2 linked regions of the Roseisolibacter agri genome follow. The protein of the gene in region 2 interacts with the protein of the main gene of each other region in a pairwise test. Links are inferred from orthologs where the notes say so. Each region holds a gene or a part of one and is shown on either strand. Other genes may lie near its edges.

Evidence for each region. Proteins that work in one complex are often made in the same cells at the same time.
Region 1: the proteins of topA (region 2) and rosag_RS02455 interact in binary tests that used the Escherichia coli proteins (3 or more experiments, as listed by UniProt). The link is inferred for Roseisolibacter agri from one-to-one orthologs.

What each region holds. Positions count from the first base shown.
Region 1 is NZ_BRXS01000001.1:609,869-614,848, forward strand. Bases 2,244-4,980 are described here. They hold rosag_RS02455 (YigZ family protein), read right to left. Parts: upstream 4,047-4,980; coding sequence 3,441-4,046; downstream 2,244-3,440. Other genes in these bases: rosag_RS02450 (hypothetical protein), read left to right, coding at 2,295-3,302; rosag_RS02460 (TolB family protein), read right to left, coding at 4,054-4,980. Also shown: rosag_RS02440 (Ig-like domain-containing protein), read left to right, coding at 1-254; rosag_RS02445 (acyl-CoA dehydrogenase C-terminal domain-containing protein), read left to right, coding at 416-2,206.
Region 2 is NZ_BRXS01000007.1:208,603-216,135, forward strand. The notes cover bases 338-3,384. They hold topA (type I DNA topoisomerase), read left to right. Parts: upstream 338-654; coding sequence 655-3,114; downstream 3,115-3,384. Other genes in these bases: rosag_RS22020 (hypothetical protein), read left to right, coding at 338-649; rosag_RS22030 (LysM peptidoglycan-binding domain-containing protein), read right to left, coding at 3,206-3,384. In the rest of the region: rosag_RS22015 (shikimate kinase), read left to right, coding at 1-134; more of rosag_RS22020, read left to right, coding at 131-337; more of rosag_RS22030, read right to left, coding at 3,385-3,586; rosag_RS22035 (efflux RND transporter periplasmic adaptor subunit), read left to right, coding at 3,873-5,282; rosag_RS22040 (ABC transporter permease), read left to right, coding at 5,291-6,754; rosag_RS22045 (TolC family protein), read left to right, coding at 6,751-7,533. UniProt on the Escherichia coli protein: Releases the supercoiling and torsional tension of DNA, which is introduced during the DNA replication and transcription, by transiently cleaving and rejoining one strand of the DNA duplex.

The DNA.
Region 1 (4,980 bases), on a different replicon or contig from region 2:
TCCCCGACCAAGTGGTGCAGGCAGCGCAGCTCCGCATCACCGGCGGCGGGCGCGACACGACGCTCACGCTCGCGCAGCCGGGGGCGCCCGGGACCATCGGCCGTGGCTCCGTGCGCCTGCGCTTCACGCCCCCCGCGGGGAGCACGGTGCGTCCGTTCGCGCAGGGCTACTACACGGCGCGCACGATCCTGCAGCTGGCCGGCGGGCGGACGCTGAGCGTCGAGATCCCGGCGCTGTTCGCCGTCGTGCGCTGACGCCAGCACACCCACGACCGCCCGGCGGCGACGTCCTGGCGACGTCCTGGCGACGTCCTGGCGACGTCTTGCCGCCCGGCGGTCGCGGTCGCACAATTACCACAGAACACCGTTCGGCAGGCGCCGCGCGCCGATCGCCACCTCCACCGGACCCGAGTCCCATGCCGACCTACAAGGCGCCGCTCGACGACATCCGCTTCCTCCTCACCGAGGTCCTCGACGTCGAGCAGCTCTCGCGGCTGCCGGGCTACGAGGAGGCCACGCCGGACATGCTGCTGGCCGTCCTCGAGGAGGGCGCCAAGCTGTGCGAGCAGTACCTCGCGCCCGTCAACCAGAGCGGCGACGCCGAGGGGTGCCGCTACGAGAACGGCGTCGTCACGACGCCGAAGGGCTTCCGCGAGGCGTACGACGAGTTCGTGAAGGGCGGCTGGCCCGCGATGACGGCGCCCACGGAGTTCGGCGGGCAGGGGCTGCCGCACCTCACGCGCTTCGTGCTGAACGAGATGATGTGCGCCGCCAACCTCTCGTTCGCGATGTACCCGGAGCTCGGCCACGGCGTCGCGATGACGCTCGAGAAGTGGGGCAACGCGGAGCTGAAGCAGCGCTTCATGCCGAAGATCGTCGACGGCACGTGGACGGGCACGATGTGCCTCACCGAGGCGCACGCCGGCACGGACCTCGGCATCATCCGCACGAAGGCGGTGCCCGCGGGCGACGGCGCCTACAAGGTCACGGGCACCAAGATCTTCATCTCCGCGGGCGACCACGACCTGGCCGAGAACGTGATCCACCTCGTGCTGGCCAAGCTGCCCGACGCGCCCGCGGGCACGAAGGGGATCTCGATGTTCATCGTGCCCAAGTTCCTCCCCACCGAGGAGGGCGGCGTCGGCACGCCGAACGGCGTCACCTGCGGCTCCATCGAGCACAAGATGGGGATCAAGGGCAACGCGACGTGCGTCATGAACTTCGACGGCGCGACGGGCTGGCTGGTGGGCGAGGAGCACAAGGGGATGCGCGCGATGTTCACGATGATGAACGGCGCGCGCCTCGGCGTCGGCCTGCAGGGGCTCGGCCTCGCGGAGGTCGCGTACCAGAACGCGCTCGCCTACACGAAGGACCGCATCCAGGGCCGCGCGCTCACCGGCAAGAAGGCGCCGGAGCAGGAGGCCGACCCGATCATCGTGCACCCCGACGTGCGCCGCATGCTGCTGACGCAGAAGGCGTACATCGAGGGCGAGCGCGCGCTCGCGTACTGGGTCGGGCAGCTGATCGACATCGAGGAGAAGCACCCCGACGAGGAGAAGCGGAAGGAGGCCGAGGACCTGGTCGCGCTGATGACGCCGATCATCAAGGGCTTCCTGACGGACACGGGCTTCGAGAGCGCGAACCTCGCGCTGCAGTGCCTGGGCGGCCACGGCTACATCAAGGAGTACGGGCTGGAGCAGTTCGTCCGCGACGCGCGCATCGCGCAGATCTACGAGGGGACGAACGGCGTGCAGGCGCTCGACCTGATCGGCCGCAAGGTGCCGGAGGGGAACGGCCGGCTGCTGCGCCGCTTCCTCGCGCTGGTGCAGGCGGACCTCAAGGAGGCGCAGGCGGACGCGCGCGTGTCCGACCTCGCCGCGCAGCTCGGCGACGCGGTGCGCAAGACGCAGGAGAGCATCATGACGGTCATCCAGAAGGCGATGCAGAACCCCGACGAGGCGGGCGCCGCGGCGACCGACTTCCTGCGGATGATGGGGCTGGTCGCGACGGGCTGGATGTGGCTGAAGATGGCGCGCGTGGCGCTCGACCGGCTGCCGAGCGCGAACGGCGAGGCGCGCTTCTACGACGCGAAGGTGAAGACGGCGCGCTTCTACTTCGCGAAGCTGCTGCCGCAGGTGGACGCGCTGGCGGCGACGATGCAGAGCGGCGCGGCGACGGTGATGGAGCTGGAGGCCGCGGCCTTCTGACGCGGCGGCCGGCGTCTTGCGCGGATGAGCGGGGGCGTGCATCACAGGATGCACGCCCCCGCTTCCCGTTCGTGCTCCCGAGTCTGCCGTGTACGCCGCCTGCCTCTTCTGCGACGCGCCGTTCCCCGGGAACGAGGCGCTGGAGTCGTTCCCCGTCGGACGCCGCGTGGCGTTCGACGCCGACCGCGGGCGCCTGTGGGCGGTCTGCCGCCGCTGCGAGCGCTGGAACCTGGCGCCCATGGAGCAGCGCTGGGAGGCGATCGAGGACGCGGAGCGGCTGTTCCGCGACACGCGCGTGCGCGTCTCGACGGACAACATCGGGCTCGCGAAGCTGCGCGAGGGGCTGGAGCTGGTGCGCATCGGGCGGCCGCTGCGGCCGGAGTTCGCGGCGTGGCGCTACGGCGACCAGTTCGGGCGCCGCCGCCGGCGCGCGGTGACGGCCGGCGGCGTGGGCGCGGCGGCGGCGGTCGTGGCGGCGCCGATCGCGGTCCCGGCGCTCGTGGCGGGCCTCTGGTCGGGCGGCATCTTCGTCGCCGGATACCTCGCCGGCGGCGTGACGGTGCCCTACGAGATGGCGAAGGAGTGGCTGCTCTCCGAGCGCGTGATCGCGCGCGTCTCGCTCGGCGACCCGGCGGACGGCGCGCCGGACGCGGACATCCGCGTGCGCCACCTGCGCGAGAGCACGCTGCTGCAGGACGGCGCCGACGGCGTCGCGCTGCGCCTGCAGCACGACGGCGGCGAGACGGACCTGCGCGGCGCATCGGCGACGCGCGCGCTGGGCGCGCTGCTCGCGCGCGCGAACGCGTGGGGCGCGAGCGCGGGGCAGGTGCGCGCCGCGGTGCACGCGATCGACGAGCGCGGCGACGCGCTCGGCTGGCTGCACGCGGCCGCGCGGCGCTCCAGTCGCCCGGGCGGGCGCGTGATGGCCGAGTGGCGCCGCGTCGGCGCGCTCGCGCTCACGCCGGTGGAGCGCCTGGCGGTGGAGATGGCGCTACACGAGGAGCAGGAGCGCCGCGCGCTGGAGGGCGAGCTGGAGGTGCTGACGGACGCGTGGCGCGACGCGGAGGAGATCGCGGCGATCGCGGATTCGATCTAGATGTCGTCCCGATCCTGAGCGCAGCGAAGGAGAGGGACCTGGTATGCGTCACGCGTGGGACGCCTCTCGCCTCGGAGAGCGGATGCCTGGCTGCGCTCGGGATGACACCCGACCGGGCCGCACGCGGCACGCAGCGCTTCAGTCGACCAGCGCCTGCCCCCGCGTCGCGTCCAGCACCGCCGCCGCGAACGCATCGCGCCGCGCGTCGGGGAGCGTCACGCGGTACGTCACGTCGGCCGCGTACGACTCCTCCGCGACGCGGCCCTCGTGGCCCGCGATGAGCTGCTGCACGACGGTCACGTCGCCGTAGCCGATCGTCAGCACGCAGTCGATCCACTCCACCCGCTCGGCGCGCGGCATCGATTCGAGCGCGTGCTGCACGGCGCCGCCGTACGCGCGCACGAGGCCACCGGTGCCGAGCTTCGTGCCGCCGTAGTAGCGCGTCACCACCGCGGCCACGTCGCCGACGCCCGAGTGCAGCAGCACCGTCAGCATCGGGCGACCGGCGGTGCCGTGTGGCTCGCCGTCGTCGCTCATGCCCACGCGGCCCGTGCTCCCCGGCGGCCCGACGACGAACGCCCAGCAGTTGTGCGTCGCGTCGGGGAACTCGGCGCGCATGCGCGCGATGAAGGCCTGCGCGTCCTCCACCGTCGCGGCGGGCGCGATGGTGGCGATGAAGCGGCTGCGCGAGATCTCCTGCTGTGCGCGGTGCTCGCCGGCGGGGATGGGGTAGCGGTCGCTCACGCGTACATCACCGCAGCAGCGCCACGCTGCCCGGCGCCTCCGTCGGGTCGCCCGGGAGGTCGCCGACCGCCGCGCCGTCGCGCGTCAGTGCGCGATACACGAGCCGCGTCGCGAACGGATCGCCCTGCTCGACGTTGATCGCGACCACGACGCGCGCGCCGTCGGCGCTCAGGCGCGCCCAGCGGATGCGGTCGTTCGTCACGCGCGGGTCGCCCGGCGTGAGCAGTGGGACCGGCAGCCGTTCGCGGCTCGCGAGCGCCGTCGCCGCGCCGGTGCGCACGTCGATGCGCGCCAGCTCGCGGTAGTCGTCCGCGGTGCGGAAGGGCGCCACGCTCGAGACGAAGCGGCGGCGCAGCGCCAGCACCCAGCTCGCGTCCGGCGCGAGGTCCTGCACGAGCCCCACGAGCGAGTCGCGCACGAGGCGCCGGACGCCGCCGCCGTCGATCGCCCACACGCGCGAGACGGGCGTCGGCAGCGAGTCGGGTCCCGTCTGACCGACGATCGTGGCGACGTACACCCGACCGTCGGTCGCCCAGCGCACCGCGGTCGTGGGCTCGACGCGCGGACCGCCGTCCGATCCCGACTCGTGCAGCACGCGCGTCGTGCCCGTCGCCAGGTCGGCGGCCACCACGCGCGTCGTGAGCGCGCGACGGTCCCCCAGCGCCGTCACCGCGGCGGCGATCGCGCCGCCGTCCGGCGACCAGGCGACCGGCGTGCCCCAGTAGGGGACGGCCGCGATGCGGACCTTCGTGTCGACGGTGCCACCGGGCGTCGCCACGAGCAGCCGCCCCACGCCCTGCGCCACCGCGACGAAGGCGAGCCGCGCGCCGTCCGGGCGCCAGCGCGGCTCCTGCAGCGACTGCGCGGGCCCGGTGGAGTCCGGCGGCGCCGCGAGCACGCGCGGCCACGTGTCCGACGGCGCCTCGACCAGCAG
Region 2 (7,533 bases):
TGGCCGCGCTGCTGGCGCGCCGGTCGGCGGCCTACGAGACGGCCGACCTCACGGTGGACACCGACGGGCTCGACCCGGCCGGCGTCGCCGACCGGGTGGCGGCGCTGGTCCGGGCGGCGGAGGGAGGAGCATGACGGCGGATCGCGACGACCCGTCGCCCGAGGGGCTCGCCCCTGAGGGCCTGGACGCGCTGCTGCAGGAGCTGCGGGAGCGCTTCGACGGCTCGGCGGACCTCCGGGCGGTCCGGGTGTATCTGGCGGCGCGGGGGTACGACGCGCGTCGGATCGATACGGTGGTGTCCGCCTTCGCGGGCGATCCTGGAAACGGGGGGCCCGCGCCGGCCGCACGACCGGCGGGCGCGGCCGATCCGGCTATCGGGGCGGCGAGCGCCGCAGAATCGGCGGACGCCGTCCCGCCGGCTCCGCCCGCGCTCCGCATCCCCGCGGCCCACGAGCGGGCGCGCTTCTCCAGCGAGGCGTGGGGCCACCTGATCCAACGCAGGGCGGCGGCCGGCTGGTCGGTCGCCGAGCTCGAACACGTGATCGAGCGGGCGCTCGTTCAAATAGATGGACGCATCGCGGTCGACGACCTCCGCGCGCTGATCGACGGCGCGTTCGGCGGATCGGCCGAGTCCTCGACGGTACACTAGGGACCATGGCGACCAAGAAGACAGCGACGAAGAAGACGACGGCCAAGAAGGCGACCGCCGCCGGCGGCGCGCGGACCACGCGCGCCCGGGCGGCCGCCTTCGATCCGGCCGCGGACGAGGAGCCGACGCCTCCGGGCACGACCTCCCTCGTCATCGTCGAGTCGCCGGCGAAGGCGAAGACGATCGGCAAGTACCTCGGCCGCGGCTACAAGGTGCGCGCGACCGTGGGCCACATCATGGACCTGCCCGAGAAGAAGCTGGGCGTCGACGTGGACCACGGCTTCGACGTGCAGCTGGAGCCGATCGCGGGCAAGGAGAAGACGATCGCGGAGCTGAAGAGCGCCGCGAAGGACGCGAAGGAGATCTTCGTCGCGACCGACCCTGACCGCGAGGGCGAGGCGATCGCCGCGCACGTCGCGGACCTCATCACGCCCAAGCGCGGCCCCAAGCCGACCATCCGGCGCGTCCTCTTCCACGAGATCACGAAGGAAGGGATCGCGCGGGCGATGGAGCAGCCGGGCGACATCGACTCGGGCAAGGTCGACGCACAGCAGGCGCGCCGCGTCCTCGATCGCCTGGTGGGCTACAAGGCCAGCCCGGTGCTCTGGAAGACGGTGAAGAAGGGGCTCTCCGCCGGCCGCGTGCAGACGGTGGCGCTGCGCCTGATCGTCGAGCGCGAGCGCGAGATCCGCGCGTTCCTGCCGGTCGAGTACTGGTCGGTCACCGCGCAGCTGGAGAAGGGGACGCAGCCCTTCACCGCGAAGCTCCACCACGTCGATGGGAAGAAGCCCGAGATCTCGAACGCCGCGCAGGCGGACGCGATCCTCGCGGACCTCGCGGGGCGCGACATCTTCCCGGTCACCGACGTGAAGCGGCGCGAGCGTCGCAAGAACCCGCAGGCGCCGTTCACGACCTCCACGCTGCAGCAGGAGGGCGCGAAGAAGCTGGGCTTCGGCTCCAAGCGCACGATGCGCCTCGCGCAGGACCTGTACGAGGGCATCGACCTCGGCCCCGAGGGCGCGGTCGGCCTCATCACGTACATGCGTACCGACTCGACGCGCGTGGCGGAGAGCGCGGCGACGGCGGCGCGCGAGCACCTGCGCACGCTCTTCGGCGAGGACTACCTCGCGCCGGGGCTGCAGCTGTACGGCAGCACGAAGCAGACGAACGCGCAGGACGCGCACGAGGGCATCCGCCCCACCGATCCGACGCGCCGTCCGGAGCTGGTGCGCAAGTACCTCTCGGCCGACCAGCTGAAGCTCTACGAGCTGGTGTGGAAGCGCTTCATGGCGTCGCAGATGGCGCCCGCGGTGTTCGATACCACCACCGTCGACTTCGAGCTGAAGCCCACGTCGGGTGCGGCCTACGCGTCGGGCGTGTCGTCGTACGCGTTCCGCGCCACGGGCAGCGTCGTGAAGTTCCAGGGCTTCCTCGCGCTCTACCGCGAGGCGCGCGAGGAGGGCGACTCGGTCGCGCTCGAGGACGAGCAGGCGCTGCCGATGCTGGAGCTGGGGGAGCGCGTGCCGGTGAAGGAGATCGTGCCGCAGCAGCACTTCACGCAGCCGCCGCCGCGGTTCTCCGAGGCGTCGCTGGTGAAGGAGCTGGAGCGCCTCGGCATCGGCCGCCCGTCGACGTACGCGTCGATCATCTCGGTGCTCGCCGACCGCCGCTACGTGCTGCTCGAGCAGCGCCGCTTCTTCCCGACCGCGCTCGGCGAGACGGTCGAGAAGGTGATGGTGAAGAAGTTCCCGGCCATCTTCGACGTGCAGTTCACGTCGACCATGGAAGGGGAGCTCGATCGCGTCGAGGGCGGCACGGTCGACTGGCGCACCGCGCTGCAGGAGTTCTGGGGCCCGTTCTCCGAGGAGCTGCACGACCGCGACCTCGACCTGCTGATCGCCGAGGCGCACGACCTCTCCGCGCTGGAGACGGAGCGGTGCAAGGAGTGCGGCGGGAAGCTGGTGCCGAAGGCGGGCTTCTTCGGCCCGTTCGTCGCGTGCGAGAACCACCCGAAGAACTGCAAGTACACGCGGCCGATCACGGGCGAGCGCAAGCCGCCGGTGGTGACCGAGTACCTGTGCCCCGAGTGCGGCGCGCCGATGTACCTGCGCCAGGGCAAGAGCGGCGATTTCCTGGGCTGCAGCCGCTTCCCGAAGTGCCGCGGCACGCGCGCGCTGCCGACGGGCGTGAAGTGCCCGAAGGACGGCGGCGACATCTCGCAGCGCAAGTCGAAGGCGCGCGGCAAGATCTTCTACGGCTGCGAGAACTATCCCAACTGCGACTTCGTCGTCTGGGACAAGCCGGTGAAGGACGTCTGCCCCGAGTGCGGCTACGAGGGCGCGGAGGCGAAGCAGAACAAGACGCGCGGCAGCTACCGCAAGTGCCTGAAGTGCGGCAACGAGTGGGACGTCGCCGATCCGACCGAGTCGGCGGAGCAGGGCGCCGAGGAGCCGGTGGCGGTCTGACTGCGCGCGGCTTGGCGACGGAGGGAGAATGCACGCGGGGGCGCCGACCGGCTGGTCGGCGCCCCCGCGTCGCATCCGGCCCCGCCGCGGCTCAGGGAAGCTGCAGCTCCTGGCCCGGGTGGATCATGTCCGGGTTCGGGATCGCGTCGCGATTGGCCGCGTGGATCTTCTTCCACTGCGACGCGTCGCCGTAGACGTCCTTGGCGATCTTGGAGAGCGTGTCACCCGCCTTCACGGTGTAGGTGCGGCCGGCGGTCGCCTCGCCGCTGCGCGTGGCCTGGTCGGCGAAGCCGCTGTTGACCTGGAGGCTGACCTGCGCGTCGGAGGCGACCGCGCGGATCGCCTGCTGCGCCTTGTCGCGGTCGGCCTCGGTGCCCACGGTGCCCCGGACCTCGGAGCCGCTCACCTGCAGCCCGTAGACGTTGACGCCCTGGCGCTGGAGCGCCGCGGCGATGTCGGATTGGGTGGTCATCTGCCCTCCGGTGATGGATCGTGCGCGCCTGCCGCGCGGGGTGCATCGGATGGCCGGCGCGGACGGGCCGCGCACGGGACCGCGCGCATGTGCAAGGGATGGTCCCGGCGGACGGCGGCCGGGTTCGCCGGACGACGAAACCCTTTGCGCCACGGGGCGTGTCGAAGCGTCGCCTCGCCGGTACGATGCGCTCTTCCGCGGGGCCGCAACGAAGTGCATAGTAGCAGCCGCTTGGGGCCGCGCCGCCGCGGTCTCGCTCCCCGTTCGTCGCTTCCCCCCGCCGCACATGCGCCTTCCCCGTTCGCGCCCCGTCCTCGCCGCCGGTGCCGCCGCCGTCGTCGCCATCGCGGGCCTCGTCGCCTGGCGCACCCTCGGCGCCGCGAAGCCCGAGACCGATCCCCTCGTCGTCCAGGTGAAGGAGGGCGACTTCAAGGTCACCGTCACTACCACGGGCGAGCTGCGCGCCGTGAAGTCGGTGCAGGTGCAGGGGCCGCCCAACCTCCCGCAGGCGCAGATCTACCAGCCGATCAAGATCGCGACGCTGGTCCCCGAGGGGACGGTGGTGAAGGCGGGCGACATGGTCGCGGAGCTCGATCGCGGCGCCGCCGCCGGCAAGTTGAACGAGGTGCAGCTCAACGTGCAGAAGGCGGAGGCGCAGTACACGCAGGCGCAGCTCGACTCGACGCTCAACCTCTCCAAGGCGCGCGAGGAGCTGCGCACGCTGGAGTTCGCGCTCGAGGAGAAGCGCATCGCCAAGGAGCAGGCGCAGTACGAGGCGCCCTCGGTGCGCCGGCAGGCGGAGATCGACCTGCAGAAGGCCGACCGCGCCCTCGCGCAGGCGAAGCGCGACTACGCGACCAAGACGCAGCAGGCGATCGCGAAGATGCGCGAGGTCGGCGCGGACCTCGACCGCCACAAGAACACGCTCAAGATCATCCAGGACGTCGTGGGCGCCTTCACGATCAAGGCGCCGGCGCCGGGCATGGTGATCTACGCCAAGGAGTGGAACGGCCGGAAGAAGGTCGTCGGCTCGCAGGTCTCGCCGTGGGAGCCCACGGTGGCGACGCTCCCCGACCTGACGCAGATGGAGTCGATCACCTACGTCAACGAGATCGACGTGCGGAAGCTCGCGGTCGGCCAGGAGGTGAAGCTCTCGCTCGACTCCGATCCGTCCAAGGTGCTCACGGGGAAGGTCACCGCGGTCGCCAACGTCGGCGAGCAGCGCCCGAACACGGACGCCAAGGTGTTCGAGGTGAAGGTGCAGGTGATGCAGTCGGACACGACGCTGCGCCCCGGCATGACGACGTCGAACGCCGTGCAGACGGCGGTCGTGAAGAAGGCGCGCTTCATCCCGCTCGAGGCGGTGCAGGCCGACAGCGGCCGCACCTTCGTCTTCCGCCGCCGCGGCGGCTCGGTCGTGCGGCAGGAGATCGAGACGGGCCTGATGAACGACAACGAGGTGATCGTCGCCCGCGGCCTGGAGCCGCGCGACGAGGTGCTCCTCGCCGCGCCCGCCGACGCCGCGACGCTGCAGACGGTCACGCTCCCCGGCCGGCCGAAGCAGTCCGCGCCCGCGAAGCCCTCCGACAGCGCGCAGAAGGCGCCGGTGCCCGTGGTGCCGCCCACGGCCGCGCCGACGCCGGCGCCCGCCGCTGCCCCAGTCGCCAAGGCGACCGCCGCTTCCACGTCGCGCTGAGCGGTACCGTGGGAGTCGTCACCACACCCCAGGGGGCGACGTACGCGCCGCCCGCGGGCGGCACGGGCGCGCCCGGCGCCGACGCGCGCCCGCCGCACGGCAGCGACCGCGCCGCCACGCTCCGCCTCATCGCCTTCGGCCTGCGCGCCGCCATCGAGGCGGTCGGCCACAACACCCTCCGCGCCGCCCTCACCTCGCTCGGCATCCTCTTCGGCGTCGCGTCGGTCATCGCGATGCTGGCCATCGGCAAGGGCGCCGAGCAGGAGATCCTGGCGCAGATGAAGCTCCTGGGCTCCAACAACGTGATCGTCACGCCGCTGGTGGAGCAGAAGGAGGAGAAGGCCGGCGAGAAGGACGAGAAGGAGAGCAAGCGCTACACGCCCGGCCTCACCGCGCTCGACGCGCAGAGCATCCGCGACGTCGTGCCGCAGGTGCGCTCGGTCAGCACGGAGCTGTCGCTGCAGACCAACGCCACGCGCGAGGGGCAGCGCCGCTCGGTGAAGCTCGTGGGCGTCGACAGCGCGTACTTCAGCGCCTTCAACCTCGAGATGGCGGAGGGTGGCCGCTTCGCGCCGATGCACCTCGAGCGCGGCATGCCGGTCGCCGTCATCGGCAGCGGGCTGCGCGCGCGCTTCTTCACCAAGGAGCCGCCCATCGGCCGCCGCATCAAGGTCGGCGAGACGTGGCTCACGGTCGTCGGCGTGCTCGCGCCGCGCCCGGTCTCCGAGCAGACCGCGCAGCGCCTCGGCATCCGCGATGCGAACATGGACGTCTACGTCCCGCTGTCGACCGCGCTGCTGCGCTACCGCAACCGCGCGCAGATCACCAACCGCGACGTCGAGCGCGCGGCGCAGGAGTTCAACAACGACGACGAGGCGACCAAGAACGAGGACGCCACCGCGCGCGCCGAGCGGCTGAACCAGAACCAGCTCGACCGCCTGGTCGTGCAGGTGGCCGACGCGCGCTACGTCTCGCAGGTCGCGGAGGTCGTGCAGCGGCTGATGGCGCGCCGGCACAACGGCGTCGTCGACTTCGAGGTCAACGTCCCCGAGATGCTCCTCAAGCAGGAGCAGCGCACGAAGACGATCTTCAACGTCGTCCTCGGCGCCATCGCGTCGATCTCGCTGATCGTCGGCGGCATCGGGATCATGAACATCATGCTCGCCTCGGTGCTGGAGCGCATCCGCGAGATCGGCGTGCGGCGCGCGCTCGGCGCCAGCCAGCGCGACGTGCTCGCGCAGTTCCTCGCCGAGGCCGTGCTCATCAGCCTCGCGGGCGGCATGGCGGGCATCCTGCTCGGCGTCGGGCTCAGCGTCGGCATCGAGCGCTTCGCCAAGATCGCCACGATCGTCTCCCCACTCTCGGTGTTCGTCGCCTTCGGCGTGTCGCTGACGGTGGGGCTCGTGTTCGGCATCGTCCCCGCGTGGCGCGCCGCCCGCCAGGATCCCGTCGTCTGCCTGCGCTACGAATGATGGACGCCTTCCGCACCCTCCGCCGGCCGGCCGCGCGCGCCGTCTCCGCGCTCCTGCTGGCCGCGCCGCTCTCCGCGCAGGCGCCCGCCGCTCCGATGCCCACGCAGGCCCCTGCACGTGAGCCGGTCGGTCCCACGATCACGCTCGAGGAGACCGTCGACCGGGCGCTCGGCAACGGGCCGAGCGCGCGCGCGGCCCGCAGCGCCCGCGACGCGGCACGCTGGCGCGAGCGCGGATTCTCGGCCGGCCTGATGCCGCGCCTGTCGTTCGCCGGCACGCTGCCCAGCTACCGCCGCGCGATCACGCCGATCGTGCAGCCGGATGGCACCATCCGCTATCTCAGCCAGCGGCTCACGCAGTCGAGCGCGGAGCTGCGGCTGGAGCAGCCGATCGCGTTCACGGGCGGCAACGTGTTCGTGTCGTCCGCGCTAGAGCGCGCCGACATCACGGGCAACGCCTCCGGCTCGCGGCTCTGGCAGTCGACGCCGTTCACCATCGGGATCGAGCAGTCGCTCTTCCGGCCGAACAACATCGCCTGGAACTCGCGCGAGCAGGACCTGCAGCTGACGGTCGCCGAGCGCGCGTACGTCGAGGCGCGCGAGGACGCGTCGGCCGCCGCGGTGACCGCGTTCTTCGACCTGTACGCGGCGCAGATGAACCTCGCCAACGCCGAGACGAATGCCGCCGTCAACGACTCGCTCTTCCTGCTGTCCAAGGGGCGCTTCGAGGTCGGCCGCATCGGCGAGAACGACCTGCTGCAGAGCGAGCTCGCGCTGCTG